Regions from separate parts of the Paenibacillus nuruki genome, predicted to be linked through region 2. Evidence: a T-box and tRNA genes for the amino acid it is inferred to sense, from the RefSeq annotation. Region 2 holds a T-box; the other holds one or more tRNA genes.
What was found. A T-box is a leader RNA that pairs with one kind of tRNA and senses whether it is charged. The one in region 2 lies ahead of RCP16_RS01800 (valine--tRNA ligase), so its partner is inferred to be a tRNA-Val.
Positions count from the first base shown of each region.

Region 1: it encodes a tRNA-Val, which carries the amino acid that the T-box ahead of RCP16_RS01800 (valine--tRNA ligase) is inferred to sense. The anticodon was not compared.

Region 1 is NZ_OY725677.1:871,123-877,057, forward strand. Features, by position in the region: gene RCP16_RS03860 (uracil-DNA glycosylase) at 46-717, shown strand; gene RCP16_RS03865 (hypothetical protein) at 745-1,161, shown strand; gene RCP16_RS03870 (Ig-like domain-containing protein) at 1,330-3,228, shown strand; gene RCP16_RS03875 (hypothetical protein) at 3,402-3,668, shown strand; tRNA gene RCP16_RS03880 (tRNA-Val) at 3,762-3,833, shown strand; gene RCP16_RS03885 (hypothetical protein) at 3,925-4,233, shown strand; gene RCP16_RS03890 (hypothetical protein) at 4,465-4,632, shown strand; gene RCP16_RS03895 (hypothetical protein) at 5,185-5,799, shown strand.
Region 2 is NZ_OY725677.1:358,761-364,695, forward strand. Features, by position in the region: gene cobA (uroporphyrinogen-III C-methyltransferase) at 1-279, shown strand, start outside; gene hemB (porphobilinogen synthase) at 406-1,410, shown strand; gene hemL (glutamate-1-semialdehyde 2,1-aminomutase) at 1,450-2,757, shown strand; gene RCP16_RS01795 (RluA family pseudouridine synthase) at 2,754-3,710, shown strand; T-box leader at 3,793-4,053, shown strand; gene RCP16_RS01800 (valine--tRNA ligase) at 4,116-5,935, shown strand, end outside.

The DNA of each region.
Region 1 (5,935 bases), 510 kb from region 2:
TTTTTTGTCAGATCACAGATCAATAATGAAGAAAGGGTGTTGGATATGTTCGGTAATGATTGGGATGAAGTATTAAAAGAAGAAATCGAAAAGCCTTACTTTCAACAGTTGATGACATGGCTAGATCAAGAGTATGCAGAAGAGGTCGTCTATCCTCCACGTGACCTGCTTTTTCAAGCTTTTCGTCTGACTCCCTATGCAGAAGTCAAAGCTGTAATTTTGGGACAAGATCCTTATCATGGCGCAGGACAAGCAGAAGGATTAAGCTTTTCAGTGATGCCAGGGGTAAGAGTACCACCTTCTTTACGTAATATCTACATAGAGCTAAAAGAAGATATCGATGTACCGACACCCAATCACGGTTCCCTTGTACAATGGGGCAAAGAAGGTGTTCTTTTGCTCAACACTGCATTAACAGTCAGAGAATCCAAGCCTGCTTCTCATCGAGGCAAAGGATGGGAACAATTCACAGATGCTGTTATTCATGCGCTTAATAATAGAAAAGAGCCAATGGTATTTTTACTGTGGGGCAATCATGCTGGTGAAAAAGAAGCTTTTATCGATCAAGAGCGTCATCTAGTGATTCGTTCAGCACATCCAAGTCCTTTTGCTGCTCGCAAAGGATTTTTTGGAAGCAAACCTTTTTCACGTACCAATCAATTTCTTGAGGAGCACGGTGAACGTCCAATCGACTGGCGTATTCCTAATATCACATAAAGATTAATCATTCAGGGAGGTGAAAAGATGAAGCATTGGGAAGGTAAAAAAGTAGTAGTCACCCGAGATGATGAATATTCTTCTCGCTTGTACGGTACGATCCAGTACTGGGATGAAAGTAAAAATAGATTGATTCTGCAACCGGGTGCGATCAATGTTCTGCTCAATGATATTTTGTATATTAAAGAACTAGAACAGTTACCACAAGAGCTAGAGTCTTCCGCAGCAGAACTTAATCATATCGGGTATATTATGAAATTACCTGTGCAATTCGATAATGCTATTCTTTTCGGCTCCCAAGTTATGATCTGGCAAGGTGATCGACTGGTTGAACTTCAAGCGCAGATCGTCAGACACGATCATCAACAAGTTGTTTTGGGAAATGGACGTATTTTGCGTAAATCCGATTATCGATTTATTGTACGTTCTCTACGTGGATGCTGAACTACATAGTGATGAAAATACCCCTTGATTTTCCAGAAAAAGAAGAGAATTTACAGGACTATAGCCTTATTTTGGATCATTTATCTTCAAAAATATAGTATTCCAACCGATATTAATACAGGAATGGACAGAGCTGAACACAAATATTGTATACAAGGGGAGAAATTAATGACACATACTGCAAAAATGGCAAAATGGATGCTTGCAATTGTAATCGTGGCAAGCACACTATTTCCAGCCGGAGTTTTCGCAGCAAATACGACTGCCGTATCACTCAAATTCGCCGACGATAATGCGTTAACTTTATCTTTAGATGATGATGCTACTGACTTGACAGTATCCACAGTAGACGGAGCAGGCAATACGGAAGATGTATCTGACGAAGCGAAATGGACTTCTTCAGCATCTACAGTAGCAACAGTTAAAGCAGGAAGTATTACGCCGGTTGGCACAGGAACAACGACAATCACTGCTAAGTATGGCGATCTATCTGCTACTAAAAAAGTAACAGTGAACTCACCCTATACAGCATTAAAAATTTCACCAGATGCAGCAGCAAATGTAACGATCGGACAGCCTTATACATTTACAGCAACAGCTACCAAAACAGACGGTAGTTCAGAAGATGTCACTTCTTCAGTAACATGGTCTACATACAGTGCAGCAGTAGCCACTGTATCTCTGGGTACGGTAAAAGGAATCAAACAAGGAACAACAACAGTAACTGCTAGATATGCAGGATTAGCAGATACACAAACGATCTATGTACGTTCTTCTTTCCAAGGATTGTTACTAACACCTGAAGAAGATCAAGTGATGTTTATCGGTGATACTCCTAAACAAATCAAAGCAGAAGTAGCTGACGCCACTCGCGTAAATACAGATGTAACGAGTGATGTGAAATGGACTTCATCTAATGCAATCAACGTAACAGCAGATAAAGGTTTGCTTACTCCGTGGGTAGAAGGTACTTCTACGATCAAAGCAGAGTATGAAGATTATACAAAGAGCTTCAAAGTTACAGTCTACAAAACTATGAAAAAAGTAGAATCTAGTGTAGATTCAATCGACTTGGTTACAGGAGATAGTGCTACACTTCCTAAAGTAACAGGTACAGCAGTAGATGGAACAACAGTAGACTTATCTAAGCTTGTAGAATGGAGTGCAGGTGACGGAAGTATTGCTTCAGTTACAAGTACTAAAGTAGAAGCTGAAAGCGAAGGTAAGGTCAATCTAGTGGGTACGATTGGTGACCTTAAAGTAACTGTACCGGTATCCGTTCAGACGAAATTGCTTGTATTAACACCAGATGTAACGACTTTAAGTATTGTTGTTGGTGAATCTTCAAGCTTGCCTAAAGTAGAAGCAATGACAGTAGAAGGTTCTACGATTGATGTAAGTAAAGATATCGACTGGACTTCTTCTTCTGAAAGCTTATTGTTAACAGGTTCTACAGCAAAAGCATTGCTAAATGGTAAAGCTACGCTTAAAGGAACTTACCTTAACAAAATCGTTAAAGTTTCAGTAACGATGGAACCAAAAATTAAATCAATCACAGTTACGCCAGAAGTGGTTGAATTGAATATCAAAAAGAGCAAATCTATTAAAGCGGTAGGAACATATGCGGCAACAGGTAAATCTGTAAACCTATCTACCAAAATGAACTGGGTGTCTTCTAATCCTTCTGTAGCTACAGTTAAAGGATCAAGCATCAAAGCCGTGAATCTAGGAACAGCAACGTTGACAGGATCATACCAGGGCTTAACATCGACAGTTAAAGTCAATGTAACAGCGAAGTTGAAAAAATTAACGTTCTCTGAGAAAGCTTTGAAATTGACTGTTGGCGATGCTAAATCGGTTCAGGTCGTAGCTGAATATGATACAGGTCTGAAAGTGGATGTAACGAAAGAAGCATCATGGACAAGTACCAAAGCCAATATCGCTACAGTTACTGAAGGTAAAATTACAGCACTTGCTAAAGGGACAACAACAATTAAAGTAGAATACGGCGATAAAAAATTGTCGACTACTGTGAACGTAAAAGAAGTTGTTCCTGCTAAACAATAATAATCAATGTATTCACTTGATGTGATCTAGCTAATAGGAAGACTCTACCTCATGAGGTAGAGTCTTTTTGTTAACTAAACTTGCCAAAAGGCAGTACTTCATTTAAAATAAGAACAAAAGTTCGTATATGATTACATGCCTATTGGATTTGTGATCAGAAGGAGAGATACATCATGTTAGAAGATAATGAACGTAAGTTGTTGCGTATTTTGTATAACTTTTTTTCGCTGTACCGTCGTATGCCAGAATGGAGAGAATTATCTTTCAAAACAGGCAAGACGACTCAAGAGTTGAGTCAGATTTTATTATCACTCGAACATAAACAATACATATACTGGGATAACAAACTTGAAGTAAATAGTGTTGTCATGATTCAGGGTTGGGAGCGCAAAGAAAAGACCGTACTTCCTCTTCCAGAATCGTATTGGACACAGTATTAGAAGATTACATATCGAGCGCATACACGAACCCAAGCAAGTGATTGACAACGTTATAAATTCTTGATATTATATGGAAGTTGTCATACTTATTTTGACCTGTTAGCTCAGCGGGAGAGCACTATCTTGACAGGGTAGGGGTCAGTGGTTCGATCCCACTACAGGTCATAACCGAAAGTCCTTGTCTATCAAGGGCTTTTTTATTTTTTTATGGTATGAATTGAACTATATATTTATTGAATAAAAGGAGCGACATCATATGATTCAGCGTTACCGTATCACAAGAGAAATGCAACAACCAGAAGGTGAAGTAGATCCAATTACTTTAGAAGAGTGCAAGGCTTACTTTGCACTTCAACCTGATTTCACATACACTCCAGTGTTTACTGTTAAAGGAGAAGCGACAATGTCGATAGACGGAGATTTCTTCTTATGGGATATTGGTACAGCTTCGATCCCTTTCCGTCATTATGAAGGCGATCTGTACGTCTCAGGTACCAATGAAGCAGTGATCCCGAAAATGATCGAAGTGGCTAGTGCATTACGAGCAGATATAGCAGAAGGTTAATGTATTCAACAGAAAGTCCCAATATTATTTTGGGACTTTTTTTGTTACCAAAATATTCGTTAAACAAGCGATTGGAACGAATTGATAACGATTACAATCAATTTATGTATCGAAAGAGTTGCTAAGTATTTCCAATAATTTAATCAAAATGTGTTTTAAACGTCTGTAATCGGGGTCATATTAAATAAGCGTATCATTCGAGAACGTATTAATTGATGTGGAGGAATAATGATGAACTTAGAATCTATGGCAACAACACCTTTAATGGAAACAAAAGATACCGAAAATAGTTTTGTCGATCAAGTACATGCTATTTTGAAAAACCGTCAGAATTCCGACTTAGCCGTTAGAGGTAAAATTAGTGAATTGGTAAGCAGATATACATCCACTACTAACTAAACTTCATACTATACGACTTAATTATAACTATAAAATCGTACCCTATATAAAGACAGGCTGAACTTCACTGTTCGCCTGTTTTTTCATGTGTATAGATATATTACACAATGACTCACCTGTGTATATTAATAAATTACATACCTTATTTCTTTACCTCATACTAGATTGATTTGATCATAAGCAGACAATAGATCAGTACACTCTTTTACATTAGGTGTTTACATGATAAGAATGATCTTTTCAAATACGACAATGTCTTATCTAGAAAAAGATGAAAAAAAACCTTGATATCTCTGGATACTCCAACAAAATAACAGATAATATCCACATAATCGAAGAAAAAAAGGTTTTAAATTTTGGCTTGTTGTAAATATATTTGTTAATAACTGTGCTTCATTTGATTTGAATTGTAATTTAAAGGTTAAATCTTTGTATAGATTACATTTATTTGGATACGATGGTAGCTTAGTACATTTATTTTAAAGGTATCCACCTTGTCGAATAAACGATTTACTAGCCCAATCAATTCAACAAGAAAAGGGGTAGAATCTTATGCGTCAACAGCACCGATATGTCAATATGGATGTGCAGTACAATGACCAGATTCTTGATGTTAGTATTGTTTTTTATATGTATGGTAAGTTATCCAAATCGTATATCCGTTTTCGTTACAAAAAAGTAGATATCTTTGAGTTATTTGATAGTAAAGAAGAAAATCACCAACAAGCGGTAAAAACAATCTGTGAATTGATTGATACCATCGGAGTCGAAAAATATAGAAAATTCGATCGTGTCATGGGCGAATTGAAACGTATCTATAGTAGACGTATTATTGTAGACAATAAAGTATATGCTAACTTTTATGAAAGCGAATTAAGTGTAGGTGAACGTTATATGTATAGTCGCGAAATTATGATGAATGATGGTAATCAATTAGAAGATCATTTGTTAATCGAAGATCGCGAAGATGTAGAATCCAAACAGCAAGTTCTGCGTAATTTGCGTCGCAAAGTTAAAAATTATTTTGAGGAAGTTGAAGTGTTGCCACATCCTCAATATTTAAATACAAAATATAGCTTGGTGTATCAAGATATTACAGACTGGATGGAACAAAATATTCCTACTTATTATATCCAGCGTTTTATGAACGCATTGGAAGCTGTATAATATTGATGTGATGAGCACCCTGAAATGGGTGCTTTTTATATGCCATTTTAATCTTTAGAACTCCTACTAGTGGTTGAATACATACTATAAATCGTGAAATCACCAAATATCTTTTTGTTCTCTACTCTAGCGCTCG
Region 2 (5,935 bases):
ATCGAATTGCGTAAGTTGCTGGAAGAAGAAGCCATTCATGCAGTGACATTTACCAGTTCTTCAACAGTCACTAATTTACTGGCTGCTTTGAAAAGTATGGGCATCGAAGATCCTGTACAAGCACTAGAGCACTCGATGATTGCTTGTATTGGTCCACAGACCGCTTTGACTGCTGAACAAGCAGGTCTCAAAGTAGGATTATTAGCTGAAGAAGCAACGATTGAAGGATTGTTAGATGTTCTTTGTCGTTGGAATGCTGATGTATTAATAGATGTGTAATATGTAAATTGATGATCGACATCAGATATGCCGACCTTGCAAGTGCTGGTCGGTTTTATTTATCTAGTCTAGCAAGAATGATAAGTACAAATAAGATCTATACATTCAAGGAGGAATATCATTATCATGAGCCAACCTTTTTCACGTCACCGTCGTCTTCGCAAAACGCCTGCTATTCGTAGCATGGTAAGAGAAACCATATTGCATAAAAGTGATTTTATTCAACCTGTTTTTGTTACGTATGGTACGAATGTAAAAGAAGAAATTTCGTCCATGCCAGGCGTATATAATTTTTCATTAGATACGATGCAAGCTGAAATTCAAGAAATAGTGGATTTGGGTATTCCAGCAGTATTAATATTTGCAGTCCCTGAAGTAAAAGATAGTGTAGGTACAGGTGCTTATGCTCAAGATGGTCTGGTACAACAAGCGACTCGTTGGATCAAAGCAAATTACCCGAACCTATTAGTGATTGCAGACACATGTTTATGTGAATTTACAGATCATGGACATTGCGGTGTTGTGCATGCACATGAATGTGATGGTCATATTGAAGCAGAAGTGGATAACGATGAATCATTAGCATTGTTAGTAAAAACAGCAGTATCCCAAGCGGAAGCAGGTGCAGATATTATTGCTCCTTCCAATATGATGGATGGATTTGTGTATGCGATTCGTGAAGGCTTAGATGCAGCAGGATATAAAGATATTCCGATTATGTCGTATGCAGTTAAATATGCGTCAGCATTCTACGGTCCATTCCGTGAAGCTGCTCAATCGGCACCACAATTTGGTGATCGCAAATCATATCAAATGGACCCTGCTAATGTGCGTGAAGCATTGCGTGAAGCAGAAAGTGATGTTGCTGAAGGCGCAGATATGTTGATGGTCAAACCATCTCTTGCTTATATGGACGTATTGCGTGCAGTGCGTGAGAACTTTGATCTTCCTTTGGTTGCTTATAATGTAAGTGGTGAATATGCAATGGTCAAAGCCGCTGCACAAAACGGATGGATTAATGAACGTGGGATCGTAACTGAAATGATGCTTGGCTTCAAACGTGCAGGAGCAGATATGATTATCACTTATTTCTCCAAAGACGTTGTACGCTGGTTACGTGAAGAACAATAATTCAGCTAAAAATAAATAAATTGATGGAGGTATTTGCTCATGGAATCTACTCATTCTGTTCGTCGTGATGAACGTTCACGAGAGGCTTTTGAAGAAGCAAAACAATATATTCCGGGAGGCGTAAATAGTCCTGTTCGTGCATTCAAAACAGTAGGATTGACTCCAATTTATGCAGAACGTGGTGAAGGTTCACGTCTATACGATATTGATGGTAATGTCTTTATTGATTATATCGGTTCTTGGGGACCCCTCATTATGGGGCATGCGCATCCTGATGTGGTACGTGCTCTACAAGAAACAGCGATCAAAGGAACAAGCTTTGGTGCACCAACTGAATTAGAAACGAAAATGGCGAAGCTTGTTGTAGAACGTGTTCCTTCTATGGATATTGTTCGTATGGTTAACTCGGGAACAGAAGCGACGATGAGTGTGATTCGTCTCGCTCGTGGCTATACCAAGCGTAACAAGATTTTGAAATTTGAAGGTTCATATCATGGTCATTCTGATAGTCTATTGATCAAAGCAGGGTCTGGTGTAGCAACGTTAGGCTTACCAGATAGTCCGGGTGTTCCTGAATCAGTAGCTACCAATACAATTACCGTTCCTTATAATGATCTTGAATCGTTGCGTTTGGCTTTTGAACGCTTTGGTGAAGAGATTGCTTGTATTATTGTAGAACCTGTTGCTGGTAATATGGGTGTTGTTCCACCACAACCTGGATTTTTACAAGGATTACGTGATATTACAACTCAATATGGCAGTCTGCTTATTTTCGATGAAGTGATGACTGGTTTCCGTGTCGATCTGAATTGTGCACAAGGACGTTATGGTGTAACCCCAGACTTAACATGTCTAGGTAAAGTCATTGGTGGTGGCTTACCTGTAGGTGCGTACGGTGGTAAACGTGAGATTATGGAGCAAGTTGCGCCAACAGGGCCTATTTATCAAGCAGGAACATTGAGCGGTAATCCATTAGCGATGGCAGCAGGGTATACAACATTGAGTCTGTTAACACCAGCAGTCTATGAGCGTTTAGAAAATATCTCTGCTCGTTTGCAAGCAGGTTTTGAAAAGAATGCGGCTGAGTTTGGTATTCCGTTGACTGTTAATCGTGTAGGTTCGATGGTTTGTCCATTCTTTACAGCAGGACCGGTTACTGATTATGAGTCTGCCAAAGCAAGTGATATGGATATGTTCAAGCGTTACTTTGGAGCCATGTTAGATCGTGGAATCAGTGTAGCTCCATCTCCATTTGAAGGTATGTTTGTATCGGGTGTTCACAGTGACGAAGATATTGAACAGACGATAGCAGCTCATTATGAAGTGATGAAGTCTTTGCAATCATGATCAATGCATCTAATGCTGTATCTGATCACAAGTCACCTTCTATTCTTGCTGAATGTTCGGTAAGAGATGGAGAATGGTTAGAAATCACACCGCATAATGATCTTCTACAAGCAGAAGGCAATGCCAGACATAAAGCAGTTATGCAGTGGTTAGAAGAAGTGTCGGTTCCAGTTAAATTAATCGGCAGACTTCATTCCAAAGGTGAAGTGAAAATAGACGGAGCCCATATCCGGCTTCGCCTATTTCCACCGATGGATTATGGATTTGATCCTCGGCCGCATGATCGTGTCAAAGTACTGTATGAAGATGATTATGTTCTGGTGATGCATAAGCCAGCTGGCATGAATGTTCATCCGTCTGAAGCTTCTGACCCAACGATTACTTTAGCACATGCCGTCGCAGATCATTATCAACAAACGGATCAGAAGTGTGCTGTTCGTCATGTCCATCGTTTAGATGAAGATACAACAGGACCTGTATTATATGCTAAAAATGAATTTGCTTTATCGAAGTTAGATGAGCAGATGCGATCTAAAACGATTGATCGTAAATATATCGCGATTGTGCAAGGCAAAGTAAGTGATGGATTAACGGTGATTGATCAACCAATCGGTAAAGATCGCCATCACAAACAGCGCCGCCGTGTTTCTCCTACAGGGCAAGAAGCGATCACTCATGTTGAGAAAATATATGGTTCAGCTCGAGCTAGTCTTGTTCGTTTAACCTTAGAAACAGGACGAACCCATCAGATTCGTGTGCATATGAGTGATGCTGGACATACGTTGATAGGTGATGTGCTTTATGGAGGCAGTCAGGAATTTTACCGACAGGCGCTTCATGGAGAACAGTTGACCTTTGAACACCCATTTACAGAGCAAACGATGACCGTAAATGATCCATTACCTGAAGATATGACCGAATTAGTCGATCAATTAGGTATACCTCGTCCTTAAGTCAGCTCTATGACAGGTTTTTTATTGACTTTGACAGTAGCAACAGGTATGATTTGGAGTAAATATTGATTTATTCATGATCTCAATAACCTTGAACGGGAATAGTAGATAATATCGTCCTCAAGAGAGTAGAACTGCTGCGCTGAAAGGTTCTATAGGATACGGTATATTGAAGTCGCCTGGGAGTTGTTTATTTGAATATAAAGTGGAGGATTATTCTAACACTATATATAGAATAGACCGGTAGCAGCCGTTATCTGCCTCGGAGTGTCGTTCATGGGCTTTTTTATACATGGGCGAAACAAAGGTGGTACCGCGAGAGCTAAGTCCTTTCGTCCTTTGAGACGAAGGGCTTTTTTTATTGAGAATTTTAGCAAAATGACTACAAATATGGGGGTATTTACTATGGCAGATACGAATGAGAATCAAGCAACAACTTCAATGCCGACCACGTATGATCCTAAATCGGCAGAACGTAAATGGTATGATTATTGGATGGAAAATGACTTTTTCAAAGCAGGGCAACGTCCTGATGCTAAGCCGTACACCATTGTTATTCCACCTCCTAACGTAACAGGTATGCTTCATATTGGACATGCTCTGGATTTTACATTACAAGATATTATGACACGTACCAAACGTATGCAGGGCTTCGATGCACTCTGGCTTCCTGGAGCAGACCATGCAGGGATAGCGACACAGACCAAAGTGGAGCAGAATCTACGTGCAGAGGGTATTACTCGTCATGACTTGGGTCGTGAGAAATTTGTAGAAAAAGTATGGGAATGGAAAGATAAATACGCAGCTAACATTCATGAGCAATGGGCGAAAATGGGCTTTTCTCTCGATTATTCACGTGAACGTTTTACATTGGATGAAGGTTTGTCCAAAGCCGTTCGTGAAGTATTTGTAAAGTTGTACAACAAAGGTCTCATTTATCGTGGAAAATACATTATTAACTGGGACCCTGAAGCACGTACAGCTCTATCCGATATCGAAGTAGAATACAAAGAAGTGAACGGACACCTTTATCATTTACAATATCCACTTCAAGATGGTAGTGGACATATTGTTGTAGCAACGACTCGTCCAGAGACAATGCTTGGTGATACAGCTGTAGCAGTTCATCCCAAAGACGAACGTTACAAAGATATGATTGGCAAAATGATAGTCTTGCCAATTACCGGACGTGAAATTCCGATTATTGCTGATGATTATGTTGACCGTGAATTTGGTAGTGGTGCTGTAAAAATTACACCTGCCCATGATCCGAATGACTTCGAAATGGGACATCGTCATGATTTACCTCAGATCGTAGTAATGGATGAGACAGGCACCATGAATGAAAATGCAGCTCAATATGAAGGCTTAGATCGTAGCGATTGCCGCAAACAAATCGTTAAAGATTTGGAAGCAGCAGGCGTATTGATTAAGATTGAAGATCATGTACACCAAGTAGGACATAGTGAGCGTACAGGTGCTGTTGTAGAACCGTATTTGTCTACTCAATGGTTCGTTAAAATGAAACCACTTGCTGATGTTGCGATTCAAGCGCAAAAACAAGGTGAAGGGGTCAACTTTGTACCGGATCGTTTTGAAAAAACATATTTGAACTGGATCGAAAATGTACGTGACTGGTGTATCTCCCGTCAATTATGGTGGGGACATCGTATTCCAGCATGGCATTGTGATGAAACAGGCGAGATTATCGTAGCTACAGAAGATCCAAGTCATTTGCCTGAACATGCAGGTAAAACATTGCGTCAAGACGAAGATGTATTGGATACTTGGTTCAGCTCTGCTTTATGGCCTTTCTCTACATTGGGATGGCCGGATGAAACCGAAGATTTGAAACGTTATTATCCGACAGATTTATTGGTAACTGGATACGATATCATTTACTTCTGGGTATCACGTATGATCTTTACAGCACTTGAATTTACAGATCAAATTCCATTCAAAGATGTATTGATGCATGGTCTAGTACGTGCAGCTGATGGACAGAAAATGTCCAAGTCATTAGGTAATGGTATTGATCCACTTGAAGTGATTGAACAGTACGGTACAGACGCGATGCGTTATATGCTTTCAACAAGCAGTACACCGGGACAAGATTTACGTTTCCGTCTCGAACGTGTAGAACAAGCACGTAACTTTGCAAATAAAATCTGGAATGCTTCCCGTTTTGTATTGATGAACATGGAAGGTTTCCGTTATGAAGATAT